4 regions of the Kineococcus terrestris genome follow, and region 3 is predicted to be linked to each of the others. Evidence: predicted binding sites of a transcription regulator. Region 3 holds the regulator's gene; each other region holds the start of a gene.

Region 1 (4,842 bases), on a different contig from region 3:
CACCGCCATGCGCGGCGAGGACGACCTCGGCCACGAGGAGTACCTGGCGGCGCTGGCCGTGGCCCGCCTCGTCGTGGGCCCGTCGGTGTCGCTGCAGGCGCCGCCGAACCTGTCCGACCCGGAGCAGCGCGCGCAGCTGCTGGCCGCGGGCGTCGACGACTGGGGCGGGGTGTCGCCGCTGACGCCCGACCACGTCAACCCCGAGCGGCCGTGGCCCCAGCTGGACTCCCTGGCCGCGACCACCCGGGAGGCGGGCTTCCGGCTGCGCGAGCGGCTGACCGCCCACCCCCGCTTCGTGCTGGACGCCCTGAGCGGCAGCGAGCGCTGGGTGGACGCGCGCCTGCACGCCCACCTGGCGGCCCTGGCCGACCCGGTCACGGGGCTGGCGCGCGAGGACGCGCGGCCGGTGGGCCGGCCCTGGCACGGGGCGGGGGTGAGCGCGTGAGCCTCGTGGAGCCCAGCGACGCGGAGGTCGCGATGGCCCGCTACGTCGCCCGGCGCCTGTCGCCGGGGGCGTGGCCGCTCATCGAGCCGTACCTGGACCGCACCCAGGAGCACGAGCTGCACCTCATGACGTGCCCGGACGCTCCTCGGCCGGGGCAGGTGACGGTCTCGACGCTGTCCCTGCACCGGCGCCGGAACCTCGTCGACGGCGAGGACGTGCGGGTGGAGCTGGTGACGACGCTGCGGCACCCCGACGTGGACCTGTGCAGCGGCCTGGTGGTGGCGTGCGCGTTCACGGCCGTCAAGGAGCGCCTGCCCGTGCGGGCCGGGACGGTCTTCCCCGACGTGGTGGGCGAGCTGCTGGACGGGCGGGCGCGGCACCTGCTCGTCACCGCCCCGTGGTCGTTCCCCACGCTGGCCCGCTACCCGCTGAGCGAGGGGGTGGAGGTGCGCTGGCTGCAGGCCGTGCCGGTGCACGACGGCGAGCGCGAGCACGCCGAGCGCAGCGGCGCCGACTCCCTCGTGGAGCTCCTGCACGCCGCGGGCGCCGACCTGGCCGACCTCGACCGCGACCCCGTGCCGCTGCCCGCCTGACGACGGGCCCGGGGACGCCGCGAGGGCGGCCCCCTGCCGGGGACCGCCCTCGCGGGTGGTGCTGGTGCGGTGCGCTCGCGCGCGCCGCGCCTCAGGCGCGGATCAGAAGTCCATGCCGCCCATGCCGCCGTCGCCGGCCGGGGCCGCAGCGGCCTTCTCCGGCTTGTCGGCGATGACGGCCTCGGTGGTCAGGAACAGGCCCGCGATCGAGGCGGCGTTCTGCAGCGCGGAGCGCGTCACCTTGACCGGGTCGTTGATGCCCGCGTCGAGCAGGTCCACGTACTCGCCGGTGGCGGCGTTCAGGCCGTGACCGGTGGGCAGGTTGCGGACCTTCTCCGCCACGACGCCGCCCTCGAGGCCGGCGTTCACGGCGATCTGCTTCAGCGGGGCCTCGACGGCGACCTTGACGATGTTCGCGCCCGTGGCCTCGTCACCGGTGAGCTCGAGCTTCTCGAACGCCGCGGTGCCGGCCTGGATGAGGGCCACGCCACCACCGGCGACGATGCCCTCCTCGACGGCGGCCTTCGCGTTGCGGACGGCGTCCTCGATGCGGTGCTTGCGCTCCTTGAGCTCGACCTCGGTGGCCGCGCCCGCCTTGATGACGGCCACGCCGCCGGCGAGCTTGGCGAGGCGCTCCTGCAGCTTCTCGCGGTCGTAGTCGGAGTCGCTGCGCTCGATCTCGGAGCGGATCTGCGCGACGCGGCCGGCGATCTGGTCGGCGTCGCCGGCGCCCTCGACGATGGTCGTCTCGTCCTTGGTGACGACGACCTTGCGGGCGCGGCCCAGCAGGTCGAGGTCGGCGGTGTCGAGCTTGAGCCCGACCTCCTCGGAGATGACCTGGCCGCCGGTGAGGATGGCGATGTCGTTCAGCATCGCCTTGCGGCGGTCGCCGAAGCCCGGGGCCTTGACGGCCACGGACTTGAAGGTGCCGCGGATCTTGTTGACGACGAGCGTGGCCAGGGCCTCGCCCTCGACGTCCTCGGCGATGATGACGAGCGGCTTGCCCGACTGCATGACCTTCTCCAGCAGCGGGAGCAGGTCCTTCACCGTGGAGATCTTGGAGTTGAGGATCAGCAGGTACGGGTCCTCGAGCTCCGTCTCCTGACGCTCGGCGTCGGTGACGAAGTAGGGCGAGATGTAGCCCTTGTCGAAGCGCATGCCCTCGGTGAGCTCGAGCTCGAGGCCGAAGGTGTTGCTCTCCTCGACGGTGATGACGCCTTCCTTGCCCACCTTGTCGAGGGCCTCGGCGATGAGCTCGCCGATGGAGGAGTCGCCCGCGGAGATGCCGGCGGTGGCGGCGATCTGCTCCTTGGTGGTGACCTCCTTGGCGGCGCCGAGCAGCTGCTCGGTCACGGCCTCGACGGCCTTCTCGATGCCGCGCTTGAGGCCCATCGGGTTCGCGCCGGCGGCCACGTTGCGCAGGCCCTCGCGCACGAGCGCCTGGGCCAGGACGGTCGCGGTCGTCGTGCCGTCACCGGCGACGTCGTCCGTCTTCTTCGCGACCTCCTTGACGAGCTCGGCCCCGATCTTCTCGTAGGGGTCCTCGAGCTCGATCTCCTTGGCGATGGAGACACCGTCGTTGGTGATCGTGGGGGCGCCCCACTTCTTCTCCAGGACGACGTTGCGGCCCTTGGGGCCGAGCGTCACCTTGACCGCGTCGGCGAGCTGGTTCATGCCGCGCTCGAGGCCGCGACGGGCCTCCTCGTCGAAGGCGATGATCTTGCTCATGCCTGGTGTTCCTCCCAGAAGGCGGGCGGGGGTCGGCCGGAGCGGTGCCCGCGACGGACGGCCGGCGGCGGCGGGGTCACGTCCCCCGCGCCGACGACCTCACCGGACCGGCCGGGAGCTGTCGCTCCCGTGTCGAGGTGCTGGTCGTGCTGTCACTCTCGACTCGAGAGTGCCAGCGCCAATGTTGGCACTCGGGGCGGGCGAGTGCAAACCACCCCCCGCCGTCCGGGGGCGTCCGGAGGGCACGACCGGTGCCCGCGCGGCCGGGTCCGGGCGCGCGAAGGCCCCGCGACCGGGCTGCGGCGGCAGCGGTCGCGGGGCCGGGACGCTTCAGAGGCCGCGGACGCTCTCGGCCTGCGGGCCCTTCTGGCCCTGGCCGACCTCGAACTCCACGCGCTGCCCCTCCTCGAGGGAGCGGTAGCCGTCGGCCACGATGGCCGAGTAGTGCACGAACACGTCCGCACCGCCGTCGTCGACGGTGATGAAGCCGTACCCCTTCTCGGCGTTGAACCACTTGACGGTGCCCTGAGCCATTGCCTTCTCCTGGTGGTGCCACGAGCGGAGGACGCCTCCGGCACGCACCGGACGCGGGTCTCACGCTGCCCGCGGCGGTGGTCGCCGTGGGCGACGCCCGGCGCTCGCGCCCGCGGGGGGCGCGAGGGCCGGACGGCTCGACCGGGACCGAGGCTAGTGCGGCGGACGCCCGCGCGGACAGGGTTCGCGCAACCCGTGGCCGGACGGTGTCACAGCAGCGAGCGCGCCAGGTCCAGGAGGTCACCGGCGACGCGGTCCAGCGCCCAGGCAGCGGCGGCGACCACGGCGGCGGCCACCAGCAGCCAGAGGAGCACCAGGAGCAGCACGCCCAGCGGCCCGCGCCGGGTGCGGTGGGCGCCGCGGCGGGGGGCCAGCGGCCGGGCGGGACGGGCGGCGCGGCGCGCGCTCAGGGCTGCACGCCCAGGCGGCGCGCCGAGCGCGCGCGCTGGCGGGTGGCGCGCATCCGGCGCAGCCGCTTGACGAGCATCGGGTCGTGGGCCAGGGCCGCCGGGGAGTCGATGAGGGCGTTGAGCACCTGGTAGTACCGGGTCGGGGACAGGTCGAACAGCTCGCGGACGGCCTGCTCCTTGGCGCCGGCGTACTTCCACCACTGCCGCTCGAAGGCGAGGACCTCGGCGTCCCGGGGGCTGAGCCCGCCGGCCGCGGCACCGGCGTCCCCGGCCCCGTCCTGACCGGCGCCGATCGTGCGCGCCGCCGCCTCGTCCATGCCGTCCTCCAGCCCTCGTGCGTACCGCCGACGTCCCCACCGGCGTGCGCCACTGTAGGTCCTGGCACCGACACGAGCCCCTCCGCGCGCCCCCGGCGCGCCCCGCCCGCAGCGCTCACGACCGCTCGCCGCCGGGCGCCCGCGCGGGGCGCGGGTTAGCGTCGCGGCCGTGGTGCAGCCCCCCCTCGACCTGGACCTGCCCGACCCCGGCGACGGCGGTGCCGGCAGCGGTGGCGACGACCCCGCCGGCCTCGGCCTGGACGACCTGGACCCCGGCTGGGCGCGGGCCCTGGCGGGCGTGCGCCCGCAGCTGCGGGCGCTGTCGCAGCGGCTGGCCGCCGAGGAGGGGCCCTGGCTGCCGGCGCCGCAGCACGTCCTGCGGGCCTTCCGCCAGCCGTTCGAGGACGTGCGGGTCCTCCTGGTGGGGCAGGACCCCTACCCCACCCCGGGCCACCCCATCGGGCTGTCCTTCGCCGTCGAGCCGCACGTGCGGCCGCTGCCGCGCAGCCTCGTCAACGTCTACCGGGAGCTGCGCGAGGACACCGGCGTCCAGCCGCCGGCGCACGGCGACCTGTCGGCGTGGACGGCCTCGGGGGTCCTGCTGCTCAACCGCGTCCTGACGGTGCGCTCGGGCGCCTCCGGCTCGCACCGGCGGATCGGCTGGGAGGCCGTCACCGACGCAGCGGTGCGCGCGCTGGCCGCGCACGGCGGCCCGCTCGTGGCGCTGCTGTGGGGCCGCGACGCGCAGACGGTGCGGCCCCTGCTGGGGTCCGTGCCGGTCGTCGAGGGCGTGCACCCCAGCCCGCTGTCGGCCT
Region 2 (4,842 bases), on a different contig from region 3:
GCCCCCCCCCCCCCCCCCCCCCCCCCCCCCCCCCCCCCCCCCCCCCCCCCCCGCGGCAGCGAAACGCTTCACGAACCGGTCACGCCCCGGTCACCGGTCGTCGCCGCGGGTACCGGCCGGTCACCGGTCGGCCAGGGGCTGTTCACGCCTTCGCCACCGCAGGTCAGCGGCGCCGCACCGACCGGCCGCACCGGCGGCGCCGGCCGGGTGGGACCGCCCCCGTGTGGCGCAGATCGCTCCAGACAGGGCCTTGAACAACTTCTGGCGCGGTTGTAGGTTCATCCACGTCCTCGTGACCACCGCAACCGCGGTGGGAGCACCGCCCCCTCGAAGAGGAGCGCACCATGGCTGAGATCTCCCGCCTCCCCGGTCCCGTCGCCGACATCTGGGAGTGGCAGCTCGACGGCTCCTGCCGCGAGGCGGACCCCAACCTCTTCTTCCACCCCGAGGGCGAGCGCGGGCCGGCCCGCCGCAACCGCGACGCCGCCGCGCAGGCCGTGTGCGCCGCCTGCCCCGTCATCCAGCAGTGCAAGCAGCACGCCCTGAAGGTGCGCGAGCCCTACGGCGTGTGGGGCGGCCTGACCGAGGACGACCGCGAGGCCATCTACGCGGCGGAGCGCCGCCGCACGCTGCGCATCGCCAGCTGACACCCACCCGCTCCGCCCGCGCGCGCGGTGGTGCGGCGCACGGCGCGGAGCGCGCCGGTCCCGCCGGGACCGACGCGAAGAGGCCCGGCCCCCTCGGGGGGACCGGGCCTCTCGCACGTGCGGGGCGGTGTCAGTGGCCGTGCCCGTGGCCGTGCCCGGCGGCCGCCGGCTCCTCCTCCTTCTTGTCCACCACCAGCGTGTCCGTGGTGAGGACCATGGAGGCGATCGAGGCCGCGTTGCGCAGCGCCGAGCGCGTCACCTTCACGGGGTCGATGACGCCCGCGGCGACCAGGTCGACGTACTCGCCGGTCGCGGCGTTCAGGCCGTGGCCCGGCTGCAGGCCGCGGACCTTCTCCACGACGACGTAGCCCTCCTCGCCGGCGTTCTCGGCGATCCAGCGCAGCGGCTCGGTGGCGGCGCGGTGCACCAGCTTGACGCCGGTCGCCTCGTCGCCGGTCAGGCCCAGGCCGTCCTCCAGGACGGACACCGCGTGGGTCAGGGCGCTGCCGCCGCCGGCGACGATGCCCTCCTCGATCGCGGCGCGCGTGGCGGAGACGGCGTCCTCGATGCGGTGCTTCTTCTCCTTCAGCTCCACCTCGGTGTGCGCGCCGACCTTGATGACGACGACACCGCCGGCGAGCTTGGCCAGGCGCTCCTGCAGCTTCTCGCGGTCCCAGTCGGAGTCGGTGCGCTCGATCTCGGCCTTGATCTGGGCGACGCGGCCCGCGACCTCGTCGGACGAGCCGGCGCCGTCGACGATGGTCGTGTCGTCCTTGGTGACCGTGATGCGGCGGGCGGTGCCCAGCACGTCGAGGTCCACCTGGTCCAGCTGCAGGCCGACCTCCTCCGCGACGACCTGCGCGCCCGTGAGGGTGGCGATGTCGCCGAGGATCGCCTTGCGGCGGTCGCCGAAGCCGGGGGCCTTGACGGCCACCGCGTTGAAGGTGCCGCGGATCTTGTTGACCACCAGGGTCGACAGGGCCTCGCCCTCGACGTCCTCGGCGATGATCAGCAGCGGCTTGGAGGCCTGCAGGACCTTCTCCAGCAGCGGCAGCAGCTGCTGCACCGTGGAGATCTTGCCCTGGTGCACGAGCACGTAGGCGTCCTCCAGGACGGCCTCCTGGCGCTCGGCGTCGGTGACGAAGTAGGGCGAGACGTAGCCCTTGTCGAACTGCATGCCCTCGGTGAAGTCCAGCTCCAGCGCCGTGGTGGAGGCCTCCTCCACGGTGATGACGCCGTCCTTGCCAACCTTGTCGAAGGCGTCGGCCAGCAGCTCGCCGACCGTGGCGTCCTGGGCGGAGATGGTCGCGACGTGGGCGATGTCGCCCTTGCCGTCGACGTCGCGGGCCAGCTCGAGCAGCTTGTCGTTGACCGCCTCGACGGCCTTGTCGATGCCGCGCTTGAGGCCGGACGGCGCCGCGCCCGCGGCCACGTTGCGCAGGCCCTCCTTGACCAGGGCCTGGGCCAGGACGGTCGCCGTGGTCGTGCCGTCGCCGGCGACGTCGTTGGTCTTGGTGGCGACCTCCTTGGCGAGCTGGGCGCCGAGGTTCTCGTAGGCGTCCTCCAGCTCCACCTCGCGGGCGATGGTCACGCCGTCGTTGGTGATGGTGGGGGCGCCCCACTTCTTGTCGATGACGACGTTGCGGCCGCGGGGGCCGAGCGTCACCTTGACGGCGTTCGCGAGCGCGTCGACGCCGCGCTCCAGGGACTTGCGGGCGGAGTCGTCGAACGCGAGCTGCTTGGCCATGTCGTTCCTTCCTCGGGGTCTTCCGGCTGTGCTGCGGAACGCGGGACGCCCCGGGCCCGGGTCACGGGCGCCGGGGCGTCGGGGTGCTGCCGCTGCTTACTTGGCGACCTTGGCGAGCACGTCGCGGGCCGAGAGGATCAGCAGCTCGTCGCCGCCGTACTTGACCTCGGTGCCGCCGTACTTGGAGTAGATGACCTTGTCGCCGACGGTGACGTCGACCGGCACGCGGTTGCCGTTGTCGTCCACGCGGCCGGGGCCGACCGCCAGGACCTCGCCCTCCTGGGGCTTCTCCTTGGCGGTGTCCGGGATGACGAGACCGGAGGCGGTCGTCTGCTCCGCGTCGAGCGGCTTGACGACGATGCGGTCCTCGAGCGGAGTGATGGAGACCGACACTGAGCGGCCCTCCCCTTCTGCTGTCGCGAACTCTGTACGGGGTGGTCGGTGGACGGGGTGGTGCGCGACCGTCGTCGCGGGTGCCGGCGGCACCGCCCCGCCGTTGGCACTCCCTGGTGCGGAGTGCCACCCGACGCTGGGCGTGACGCTAGCACTCCCGCCCCCTGAGTGCCAGGCGCCCTCCCCCGGGCGGCGCTGCGGCAGCATGGGCGCGGTGGAGACCGTCGAGGACGTGCGGGAGCTGACGTCGCCCGCCGGCCGGGCGCTGCTCGCGCTGCTGGCCGGCGACGCCGCCGCGGGGCCCGGCGGCGACCCGCTGGCCCTGGGGCAGCGGCTGCGCCGCGAGGGGCACGAGCCGCGCCTGGTGGCCCTGGCGATGACCCAGGACCGGCTGCGGCGCAAGGCCGTCGCCAAGCTCGGCCCGCGCGGGCGCGAGCTGCTGCTGACCCCCGCCGGCGTCGAGCAGGCCACCCGCGCCGCCGTCGCCGCCGCCCACGCCGCCCGGTACGCGGGCGCCGGGGTGCGCCGGGTGGCCGACCTCGGCTGCGGGATCGGCGCCGACGCGCTGGCGCTGGCCGACGCCGGCCTGGACGTGCTGGCCGTGGACGCCGACCCCCTCACCGCCGCCGTCGCCACCGCCAACCTCGCCGGCGCGGGCCCCGGGCGCGCGAGCGTGCGCTGCGCGGACCTCACCGCCGGCGTCGTCGACGAGCTCGGCCCCGGCGACGGCGCCTGGTTCGACCCGGCCCGGCGCACCGCCCGCGGCAGGCGCCTGTTCGACCCCGAGGCCACCAGCCCGCCGCTGTCCTTCGTCCTGGCCACCGCGGGGCGGGTGCCCGCCACGGGCGCCAAGCTCGCGCCGGGCCTGCCGCACGAGCTGGTGCCCGCCGGCGCCGAGGCCCAGTGGACGTCCGTGGCCGGCGACGTCGTCGAGTGCGCGCTGTGGTGCGGGCCGCTGGCCCGGCCGGGGGTGCGGCGCAGCGCCCGGCTGCTGGCCGCGGACGGCGCCGCGCACGAGGTCGACGACCGCGACAGCCCGCCCGCCGCGGTCGGGGGGGTGGGCGCGTGGCTGCACGAGCCCGACGGGGCCGTCGTGCGCGCCGGGCTCGTCGGCGCCGTCGCGGAGCGGGTCGGCGGCCGGCTGGTCGACGAGACCATCGCCTACGTCACCACCGACGAGCCCGCGACCACCCCGCTGGCGAGCGCCTTCGCCGTCCACGACATCCTGCCGTTCGGCCTCAAGCCGCTGCGCGCGTACCTGCGCGCCCGGGACGTGGGCCCGCTGACGGTGAAGAAGCGCGGCACGGCCGTGGACCCCGACGAGCTGCGGCGGCGGCTGGGCCTGCGCGGCTCGCGGGCGGCGACGCTCGTGCTGACGCGGGTGGCCGGGCGCCAGAGCGTCCTCGTGGTCTCCCCCGCCGGGACCGCGGCGGGGTCCTCAGCGCCCGCCGCCGGCTGAGCCGCGCAGGTCCGCGCGCAGGACCAGCGCGTCGACGTCGCCGGGCTGGTAGTAGCGGGCGCGGCGGGCGATGCGCCGGAAGCCCTCCGCCAGGTAGAGCGCCTGCGCGGGCTCGTTGTCGGCGCGCACCTCCAGCAGCAGGTGGGTGGCGCCGCCGTCGCGGGCCGCGGTCACCAGCCGCCGCAGCAGCGTCCGGCCCAGGCCCCGCCGCTGGGCGCCCGGGGCGACGCCGAGGGTCTGCACGTCGGCGTCCGCACCGGGCACGACGACCCCGCCGTAGCCCAGCAGCTCCTCCGGGCCCCCGTCCGCGGCGGGCTCCACCGCGACGAGGTAGGTGCGGCCCGGGTGGGCCAGCTCGCCCCAGAAGGTCTCCGCCGACCAGGCCGTGGGGCCGAACAGCTCCTGCTCCAGCCGGTGCACGGCGGCCACGTCCCACCACCGCATCGCCCGGACCTCCACGCCCGCGAGGCTACGCGGCGGGGCGCCGGGGCGGCCGGGGCGGCCGTCCCGGGCTGCGCGCGAGGCCCACCGCGGCGACCACCCGTGCACGGCGCCCGCACCGACCGCGACGACCGTCCGGCCGCCACGGCCACCCC
Region 3 (4,842 bases):
CGGCGCACCCGGTCCACCCGGAGGTCGTAGGCGGCGCGCGCCCGGCCTCCGCCGCAGGGGGCGCGCGACCCCGAGCGGCCCCCGACCCGCCCCGGCCCGGGGTGCCTCAGGCGTCGGCGCCGTCGGCGGTCACGAAGTCGACGAGCTCCTCTACCCGCCCCGACAGGGCCGGCTCGAGGTCGGCGATGGTGCGCACGGTGCCGAGGATCCGCTTCCAGCCGTGCGCGACGTCCGCCTGGGTGGCGTGCGGCCAGCCGAGCTCGGCGAGGATCCCGTGCTTCCACGACGTGCCGCGCGGCACCACCGGCCAGCGCTCCCAGCCGAGGCGCTGCGGGCGCACGGCCTGCCACACGTCGACGAAGGGGTGCCCGACGACGAGGACGTGCGGGCTGCGGGCGACGGCGGCGACGATCCGCGACTCCTTGCTGCCGGCGACGAGGTGGTCGACGAGGACGCCGATCCGCCGGCCCGGCCGGGGCCCGAAGGCGCGCACGGCGGCGTCCAGGTCGTCCACGCCGTCGAGGACCTCCACGACGACGCCCTCCACGCGCAGGTCGTCGCCCCACACGCGCTCGACGAGCTCGGCGTCGTGGCGGCCCTCGACGAGGATGCGCGAGGCGCGGGCGGTGCGGGCGGCGGCACCGGCCACGGCCACCGACCCGGAGGCGGTGCGACCGGGGGCGGCGGGGGCGGCGGGTCCGCGCGGGGCCACGAGGCGCACCGGCTGCCCGTCCACCCAGAAGCCCGGCCCGAGGGGGAAGGTGCGGGTGCGCCCGCGGCGGTCCTCCAGGACGACCACGTGCACGCCGCCGCTCTTCTCGGTGCGCACGACGGCGCCGACCCAGCCGGTCTCGACGTCCTCCACGACGAGCCCGGTCACGGCGGTCTCCTCGCGGGAGGCGGGCCGGCGCGGGTGCGGGTCGCGGGCGAGGACGTCGGAGCCGTACCGGTCAGCAGCCACCCGGGCACCCTACGGACGCGGCGCGCCGCCGCCCGGCAGCGGGCGGCGCGTGTCCGGGGCGAGGTCTAGACTTGGCACTCACCCGTGCTGAGTGCCAGCGCGGGCGGTGGGACCGGGACGGCGAGCGGACGGGGGAGGTGCCGATGAGCGACGACCGGCGGCTGGCCGTGCTGCGCGCCATCGTCGAGGACTACGTGTCGACGCACGAGCCCGTCGGCTCCAAGGCGCTCGTCGAGCGCCACCGCCTGGGCGTGTCCCCGGCGACGATCCGCAACGACATGGCGGTGCTGGAGGACGAGGGCTACATCACCCAGCCCCACACCAGCGCCGGGCGCATCCCCACCGACAAGGGCTACCGGCTGTTCGTGGACCGCCTGGCCACCGTCAAGCCGATGTCGACGGCCGAGAAGCGCGCCATCCAGACGTTCCTGGACGGCGCCGTGGACCTCGACGACGTCGTGGACCGCACCGTGCGGCTGCTGGCGCAGATCACCCGGCAGGCCGCCGTCGTGCAGTACCCCTCGCTCTCGCGGGCGGCCGTGCGGCACGTGGAGGTCGTGCCGGTGGGCGGGCGCAGCGCCCTGCTGGTGCTCATCACCGACACCGGCCGCGTCGAGCAGCGCGTCGTGGAGCTGCGCTCGGCCGCCGACCCGGCCGCGCTGGTCACCTCGCTGACGGCCCTGCGGACCCGGCTGAACGCCGCGGTGGCCGGGCACCGCCTCCAGGAGGCCCGCGACGCCCTCACCGAGGTCGTCCAGCAGACCCCGGCCGGGGAGATGGCCGTGGCCGCGGAGGTCGCGGCGGCGCTGGGCGACTGCCTGACCGCCGGCCTGGCCGAGCGGGTGGTCATCGCCGGCACGTCCAACCTCGCCAAGTCCGGCCCGGACCTGGCCGCCTCCCTGGGCAGCGTCCTGGAGGCGCTGGAGGAGCACGTCGTGCTGCTGCGCCTGGTGCAGGAGATGGCCGAGGACGGCGGCGGGGACGGACTGGCCGTGCGCATCGGCTCGGAGAACCTGCACGTCGGGCTCACCGAGACGTCCGTGGTGACCACCGGCTACGGCGGCGAGGGGCGGGCGCTGGCCCGCCTCGGCGTCCTGGGCCCCACGCGCATGGACTACCCCACGACGATGGCCGCCGTCCGCGCGGTGTCACGCTACGTCTCGCGGATCCTCGCCACGTGAGCCCCGTGAGCCCGCCCAGGCGCGCGGCCCGCCCCCACCGACCGACCCGACAGGAGACCTGAGCGCCTCGTGAGCGACTACTACGACGTCCTCGGCGTCAGCAGGGACGCCTCGGCGGAGGACATCAAGCGCGCCTACCGCAAGCTGGCGCGCAAGCTCCACCCCGACGTCACGGACGACCCGGAGGCGGGCGACCGCTTCAAGGAGGTCTCCCAGGCCTACGAGACGCTGTCCAACCCCGACAAGCGGGCGCTGTACGACCGCGGCGGCGGCCAGCAGCCGGGCGCGGCCGGGTTCGGCGCCGGGTTCGGCTTCAGCGACATCATGGACGCCTTCTTCGGCCAGGGCGCCGGGGCGGGTGGGCGCGGGCCGGCCAGCCGCACCCAGCGCGGCCAGGACGCCCTCATCCGCGTCGACGTGGACCTGGCCGAGGCGGCGTTCGGCGCCGAGCGCTCCATCCAGGTGGACACCGCGGTGCTGTGCCCGACGTGCAAGGGCACCTGCTGCCAGCCGGGCACCAGCCCGCAGACCTGCGACATCTGCCACGGGCAGGGGCAGGTGCAGCGCGTCGTGCGCTCGCTGCTCGGGCAGGTCATGACGACCGCGCCGTGCCCGACGTGCCACGGGTTCGGCACGGTGCTGCCCTCGCCGTGCCAGGAGTGCAGCGGCGAGGGCCGCGTGCGCGCGCGCCGGCCGCTGACGATCCGCATCCCGGCGGGCGTGGACACCGGCACCCGCATCCAGCTGGCCGCGCAGGGCGAGGTCGGCACGGCCGGCGGCCCGCCCGGCGACCTGTACGTGGAGGTCCACGAGCGCCCGCACCCGGTGTTCACCCGCTCGGGCGACGACCTGCACTGCACGCTGGAGGTGCCGATGACGGCCGCCGCGCTGGGCGCCTCCATCCCGCTGGAGACCCTGGACGGCACCGAGGCCGTCGAGGTGCGCCCCGGCGCCCAGCCGGGCGAGCAGGTGACGCTGCGCGCCCGCGGCGTGGAGCACCTGCGCTCCACCGGCCGCGGCGACCTCGTGGTCACCCTGGAGGTGCGCACGCCGCGGGACCTGGACGACGAGCAGGAGTCGCTGCTGCGCCGGCTGGCGGAGCTGCGCGGCGAGGTGCGCCCGGCGGGCACGCTGCAGCCGGCCCACCAGGGCGTCTTCTCCAAGCTGCGCGACCGCTTCTCCGGCCGCTGACACCGCCGACCCGCCTCTGACCCACCGCTGACCGCGGGCCGCGCTCCCCCCGAGGGAGCGCGGCCCGCGGCCGGTTCAGCGGACCGTGACGGTCTTGGTGTCCGGCAGCGGCGCGGCGCCCTCGCCGCCGGACTCGTCCGGCGCCACGACGGTGACGGTGTAGTCCCCGGCCGGCAGCGCCGCCGTGAAGGAGAAGTCGCCCCACGTGCCGTTGGCGCCGGCCTGCACGGCGTCGCGCGCGATCTCGGTGCCCGCGGCGTCGGTGACCGTCCACAGCAGGGTGCCCTCGAACGCCGTGCCGGTGCCCTCCACGGTCACCGACCCCGGGGTGGCGGTCGACACGCCCGTGATCCACACCGGGGCCTGGACCTCGGCGCGCGGGGCGCGCGAGACCGTCTGGGCGACGGCCCGCCCGAAGACGGGCCGCCCGGCGGCCCCGTCCACGCGCACCTCGACGGGCACGTCCTGCCCGGCGGCCGCCGTCACCGTCCACACCAGCTGCTGCACGGCCAGGTCCGCGTCGCCGGTCTCCACGTCGCCGGAGACCGCCGAGGCGGCCACGTCGACGACCAGGCGCCCGTCGGCGGCGGTGACGCTCGCGCCGGCGTCGGGGCCGAAGGGGCTGGCGTAGTCCGGGTCGGCGGGCGAGCCGCCCAGCAGCGCCCGCAGGGCGAGCGTCGCGTCGTCGGCGCCGCCGGAGACGGGCACCCACTCGCGGAACAGCCGGGGGGAGCCGTCCCCGCCCAGCCAGTAGACCGGGACGCTGGCGGCGCCCGAGGGCAGCGCGGCACCGGCGGACGCCGGGGCGCTCGTGGCGGGCGCCGACGTCGGTGCGGCCGGCTCGCTCGTGGCGGTGCTCGGCTCCGCGGGCGCGGGCGCGGGCCGCGCCGGCTCGGAGGTCGGGGCGGCCGGCTCGGACGTGGCCGGCGCGGCCGGCTCGGACGTCGCCGACGTGGCGGCCGCGACGGTCGTGACGCTGTCGCCGCCGCGCTGGGTCAGGGCGAGGGCGCTGCCGCCCACGACGACGACGGCGGCCGCCGCGGCCACCGCCGTCCAGGCGCGGGTGCGGCGGCGGGAGGACTGGCTGGCCATGAGGATCTCCTGGAGGCGGTCGGGCGGGTCGACCGCGGCGGCGCGCGCGGCCATGGCCTCGCGCAGCGCCCGGGCGGTGGGGTCGGTGGCCGGGTCCGGCAGGGGGCCGGCGCCGGTGACGCCGGGCGCGTCGCCGTGGTCGGGCTGGTCGGGCTGGTCGGTGCCGCTCACGGGGTCTCCTCGGTCCGCACGGCGGCGCGCAGGGCGGCCAGCCCGCGGTGCGCGTGCGTCTTGACGGCCCCGCGGCTGACGCCCAGGGCCTCGGCGATGTCCTGCTCGGACAGGTCGGCGTGGTAGCGCAGCACGAGGACCTCGCGCTGGCGCGCCGGCAGGGCGTCCAGCGCCGCCAGCACGCGGCGGTGCTCGGCCGCGCGCAGCGCCCGCTCCTCGGGGCCCTCCGGCTCCGGGTCGGGCAGC
Region 4 (4,842 bases), on a different contig from region 3:
GGAGCGCCGCCGCGGCCGGGGCGAGCGGCCCGCGCAGCAGGAGTACCTGGGCGCGCGCGGCGCCCGCTTCGCCGTGTTCCCCGGCTCGGCGCTGGGCCGGCGCTCGCCCGACTGGGTCGTGGCCGCCGAGCTGGTCGAGACGACCCGCCTGTGGGCGCGCACCGTCGCCGCCATCGACCCGCGCTGGATCGAGCCGCTGGCCGGGCACGTCGTCAAGCGGCAGTACTCCGAGCCGCGCTGGTCGCGCAAGCGCGCCGCCGTCGTGGCCACCGAGCGGGTCACCCTGTACGGGGTGCCGGTCGTGGCCGGGCGCACCGTCGCCTACGGCTCGGTCGACCCGGAGCTGTCGCGCGAGCTGTTCATCCGGCACGCCCTCGTCGAGGGCGACTTCGAGACCCGCCACGAGTTCTTCGCCCGCAACCGCGAGCTGCTGGAGGAGGCCGAGGAGCTGGAGCACCGCGCCCGCCGCCGCGACATCGTCGTCGACGACCAGGCGCTGTTCGACTTCTACGACGCCCGGGTGGGCGCCGAGGTCGTCTCCGGCCGGCACTTCGACACCTGGTGGAAGCGGGTGCGCCGCGAGCAGCCGGACCTGCTGACGTTCGACCCGGCGATGCTGGTGGCCGACGACGAGGCCGTCAGCGAGGAGGACTTCCCCCGCACCTGGGTGCAGGGCAGCGGGTCCGGGACGCTGGAGCTGGCGCTGACGTACGTGTTCGAGCCCGGCTCGCCGCAGGACGGTGTGACCGTCGACGTGCCGCTGGAGGTCGTCAACCGCTTCGACGACCGCGACCTGGCCTGGCAGGTGCCGGGGCTGCGGCACGAGCTGGTGACGGCGCTGGTGCGGGCCCTGCCCAAGCAGCTGCGCAAGAACCTCGTGCCCGCCCCCGACGTCGCCGCCCGGTTCCTGCAGCGCGTCAGCGCCCGCGCGGAGGACTTCTGGACCGCGTTCGAGCGGGAGATGCCGCGCCTGGGCGACGGCACCGAGGTGTACCTGGAGGACGTCGACTGGGCGAAGGTCCCCGACCACCTGCGCGCGACGTTCCGCGTCGTGGCGCCGGACCCGGCGAGCGGCGAGCTGCGGGAGCTGGCGCGCGGCAAGGACTTCGCCGCCCTGCGCGAGCGGCTGGCCGGCCGGGTGCGCGAGACGCTCACCGAGGTCGCCGACGACCTGCGGGTGGACGGCGCGCGCTCGTGGGACGACCTGCCCGAGCGCGTCCCGGAGACCCGCACGTCGGTCGTGCGCGGCGCCGAGGTGACCTCCTGGCCGGCGCTGGTCGACGAGGGAGCGTCGGTGGGCCTGCACGTGTTCGCCACCGCGGCGGAGGCGCAGCGCGCGCACCGCGACGGCGTGCGGCGCCTGCTGCTGCTGGTGCTGCCCTCGCCGCTGCGCGCCGTGCAGGCCGGACTGCCCAACGACGCCAGGCTGCTGCTGGCGCGCGCCCCGCACGGCAGCGCCGCCGCCGTCCTGGAGGACTGCCTGGTCGCCACCGTCGGCGAGCTGCTGGACGCCGAGGGCGGCCCCGTGCGCACCCGCGCGGAGTTCGACGACCTGGCGCGGCGGGTCGGCGCCCGCCTGGGCGCGGCCACCGCCGAGACGGTGCAGCGCGCGCTGCGGGTGCTGCGCTCGGCCGCCGAGGTGGAGCGGGCGATCTCGCGCACCACGAGCCTGGCGCTGGTGCCGTCTCTGACGGACGTGCGCGCGCAGTTCACCGGCCTGGTCCACCCCGGGTTCGTCACCGAGGCCGGCCCGGCGCGGCTGCCGGACCTGCTGCGCTACCTGCAGGGGATCGGGCGCCGCCTGGCCGCGGTGCCCGACGACCCGCAGCGCGACCGGGTGCGGATGGCCGAGTTCTCGCGCGTGGCCGACGCGTGGGCCGACCGCGTCCGCCGCGCCGGGCCGCTGGTGCCGCGCGAGCTGGCCGACCTGCGCTGGACGCTGGAGGAGCTGCGGTTGCAGCTGTTCGCGCAGGGGGTCGCCACCGCGCACCCGGTCAGCGAGCAGCGGGTCATGCGGGCCCTCGCCGAGATCGCCTGACTTCCCCCGGGAGGCGCCCGGACCCGTTGCACCGCAGCCGGTCGGGGTCTCGAGCGGATCGCCGCGCACCTCTTGCACCCGGGCGCCGGGAGTGCTACCACAGTGCTGTGCCGACCGGGCGGGGACCGGCCGGCACGGGGTTCACAGCGCATCTCCTCACGACGACGGAGGTGGTGACGATGCTGATGCGCACCGATCCCTTCCGGGAGCTGGACCGCCTGACGCAGCAGTTCCTGGGGACCACGGCCAGGCCGGCGGTGATGCCGATGGACGCCTGGCGCCGCGGTGACGAGTTCGTCGTGGAGTTCGACCTCCCCGGCGTCGACCCGTCCACCGTGGACCTCGACGTGGAGCGCAACGTCCTGACGGTGCGGGCGCAGCGGCCCGTGCACGAGGGCACCGACGAGATGATCGCCGCCGAGCGCCCGCGCGGGGTGTTCAGCCGCCAGCTCATCCTCGGCGACAACCTGGACACCGAGCGGATCAGCGCCAGCTACCGCTCCGGCGTCCTGACCCTGCGGGTACCGGTGGCCGAGCGGGCCAAGCCGCGGCGCATCGAGGTCCAGCACGCCGATGACCAGCAGGCGATCAGCGGCTGAGGCCGACCCGGCCGCGGACCTCCTCGTCGACCTGCTGCTGCTCGAGGTCGAGGCGAGGTGGCCGTCCGCGGCCGGGGACTCCCCGGACGGCGCGGGCGACGGCGCGCGGGGTGCCGGCGGCGGGAGCGGCGGCGGGGACGAGCCGCCCCGGGCGCCCGCGCGGCCGGCGGCGCTCGCCGCGCCCGCACCGCCGGGGCGCCCGGCCGCCCGCGGCGCCGGGCCGGCGCGCGCACCCGGCCGTCCGGCCCGGGCGCGCGCCCCGTGGCGGCGGGTGAGGTCGCCCCCGGAGCACCGGCACCGGGGTGGGCGGGCTCAGCCGTAGTGCCGCGAGCGCGACTCGCGCTGCGCCTGCTCCAGGCTGGCGAAGCGCGCCTCGGCGTGCGGGGGCAGCACGCGCCGCTCCCGCACCAGCCACGGCAGGCCGCGGACCGCGTCCAGCACGCCCAGCGCGCTGACGCGGTCCCGCGGCACGCTGGACAGCAGGAACCCGGTGCGCCGCAGCGCCGCCGGCACCGGCCGGCGCAACCACGTGAACCACAGCGTGTTGCGCACCCCGTGCCGGCGGCGCAGCGCCGACTCGCGCAGCACCGACGCCTGGTGGTGCACGACGAGGGCCTCCAGGTAGCACAGCTCCCAGCCGGCGGCGGCCAGGTCGGCGGCCAGCAGCTCCTCCTCCCCGCCCAGCCACAGCCGCCGGGAGAAACCCCCGACGCCCAGGAAGGCGTCGCGGCGCACCACCGAGGCGCCCGCCAGGAAGCTGCCCAGCGCCGGGCCCGGCAGGTCCGGGGCGCCGGGCACCGGGGAGTCGCGCAGCTCGGCGACGATGTCGTCCTCGCGCGAGCCCGGCTCGACGAGGATGCGGGCGGTCAGGACCGCCACCCGCGGGTCGGCGTCCAGGACGTCCGCGGCGCGCGCCAGGGACCCCGGCTCCCACCAGGTGTCGTCGTCGCAGAAGGCCACGTACGGCGTGGACGCCGTCGCCACACCCGTGTTGCGGGCCACGGCGCCCTGGTTCTCCGGCAGGACGACGACGTCGAGGCGGTCCGCGCCGGCCGTGCCGCGCGGGTGCGCCGCGCGCAGGGCCGCGGCCGTGCCGTCGGTGGAGCCGTTGTCCAGCACCACCACCCGCGGGCGCTCGGGCAGGGCCAGCAGCCGGCGCACCGCCAGCAGCGCCTCCTCGCGCCGCTGCCAGGTGATGACGACGACGGTGACCCGCGCGTCGGGCGGGCCGTCGAGCGGTTCCTCCGGCCAGGTCGCGGGGGCGCTCACCGGCCGATCACCGCGAGGCGGCGCTCGACCTCCGGGCCGGCGAGGTGGCGCCGGCGCAGGGCGCCCGGCATCCGGCGGGCGGCGTCCAGCACGCCGCCGCGCTCGTGCGCGGGCCCGCGCAGCGCCCGCAGGGTGTCGCGCGCGGCGACCCGCACCGGCCGGCGCATCCACGCCGTCAGCAACCTGTTGCGCTGCAGCAGGCGCAGCCGCTGCTCGGGGGTGCTGCGGGTGGGGGAGGGGTGGTGGTGGGCGACGACCTCGTCGACGTACGCCAGGCCCCACCCGGCGGCCACCAGGTCGTAGGTGAACCGCTCCTCCTCGCCCGCGAAGTGCACGACCGGGTCGAAACCCCCCACCGCCAGGTACGGCTCGCGGCGCACCACCGCCCCGCACGCCAGGAACCCCAGGACGTCCGGGCCGGGCAGGTCGTCGCTGCGCCCCCACGGCGCCGCGGCCATGTCGTCGCACACGCCGTCCAGCTCCTCGGCCGGCCCCACCAGCAGGCGCGCGGCGAGCACCGCCATCCGCGGGTGCGCCGCGAACAGCTCCCCGGCGCGCACCAGCGCGCCGGGCGCCCACCAGGAGTCGTCGTCGGCGAAGGCCACCAGCGGCGTCTCGGCGGCCCCCACGCCGAGGTTGCGCCCGACCGCGCCCAGGTTCTCCCCGGCCTCCAGCACGACCAGCGGCGGCAGGCCCTCCTCGCGCCGCCGCCGGCCCTCCGCGCGGGCCACCTCCACCGTGCCGTCGCGCGAGCCGTTGTCGACGAGCACCACCGGCGCCTCGTGGCGGGGCAGGGACCGGCGCAGGTCCTCGGCGCGGTCGCGGGTGGCGACCACGACGGTCACGGGCAGGGCGGGGGAGGTCACGGCGGCACGCTAGCGGCCCGCCGCCGGCCCGCACCCCGCGCGGCCCGCGGGCGCGTCGGCCGCGCGCGCC

Evidence for each region. Region 3 encodes HrcA, which represses chaperone genes, less so after heat shock. Its sites were predicted from a motif close to GNTNGCACTCGGNNNNNCCGAGTGCNANC; they were not measured.
Region 1: a site for HrcA is predicted at 2,950-2,978, ahead of groL (chaperonin GroEL). Genes of this name have one in related genera too.
Region 2: a site for HrcA is predicted at 2,935-2,963, ahead of groES (co-chaperone GroES). Genes of this name have one in related genera too.
Region 4: a site for HrcA is predicted at 2,109-2,137, ahead of AB8M62_RS07480 (Hsp20/alpha crystallin family protein). Genes of this name have one in related genera too.

Annotation. Positions count from the first base shown of each region.
Region 1 is NZ_JBEUEI010000003.1:93,753-98,594, reverse strand. It holds partial or broken gene cofG (7,8-didemethyl-8-hydroxy-5-deazariboflavin synthase CofG) at 1-421, shown strand, start outside; gene AB8M62_RS03100 (suppressor of fused domain protein) at 442-1,038, shown strand; gene groL (chaperonin GroEL) at 1,141-2,766, opposite strand; gene AB8M62_RS03090 (cold-shock protein) at 3,097-3,300, opposite strand; gene AB8M62_RS03085 (DUF3263 domain-containing protein) at 3,707-4,027, opposite strand; gene AB8M62_RS03080 (uracil-DNA glycosylase) at 4,284-4,842, shown strand, end outside.
Region 2 is NZ_JBEUEI010000030.1:52-4,893, forward strand. It holds gene AB8M62_RS15910 (WhiB family transcriptional regulator) at 345-647, shown strand; gene groL (chaperonin GroEL) at 778-2,394, opposite strand; gene groES (co-chaperone GroES) at 2,491-2,787, opposite strand; gene AB8M62_RS15925 (class I SAM-dependent methyltransferase) at 2,993-4,246, shown strand; gene rimI (ribosomal protein S18-alanine N-acetyltransferase) at 4,226-4,705, opposite strand.
Region 3 is NZ_JBEUEI010000011.1:100,322-105,163, forward strand. It holds gene AB8M62_RS08890 (DUF3097 family protein) at 107-961, opposite strand; gene hrcA (heat-inducible transcriptional repressor HrcA) at 1,105-2,142, shown strand; gene dnaJ (molecular chaperone DnaJ) at 2,212-3,333, shown strand; gene AB8M62_RS08905 (Gmad2 immunoglobulin-like domain-containing protein) at 3,409-4,596, opposite strand; gene AB8M62_RS08910 (RNA polymerase sigma factor) at 4,593-4,842, opposite strand, start outside.
Region 4 is NZ_JBEUEI010000009.1:39,522-44,363, forward strand. It holds gene hrpA (ATP-dependent RNA helicase HrpA) at 1-2,038, shown strand, start outside; gene AB8M62_RS07480 (Hsp20/alpha crystallin family protein) at 2,218-2,637, shown strand; gene AB8M62_RS07485 (glycosyltransferase family 2 protein) at 2,950-3,906, opposite strand; gene AB8M62_RS07490 (glycosyltransferase family 2 protein) at 3,903-4,772, opposite strand.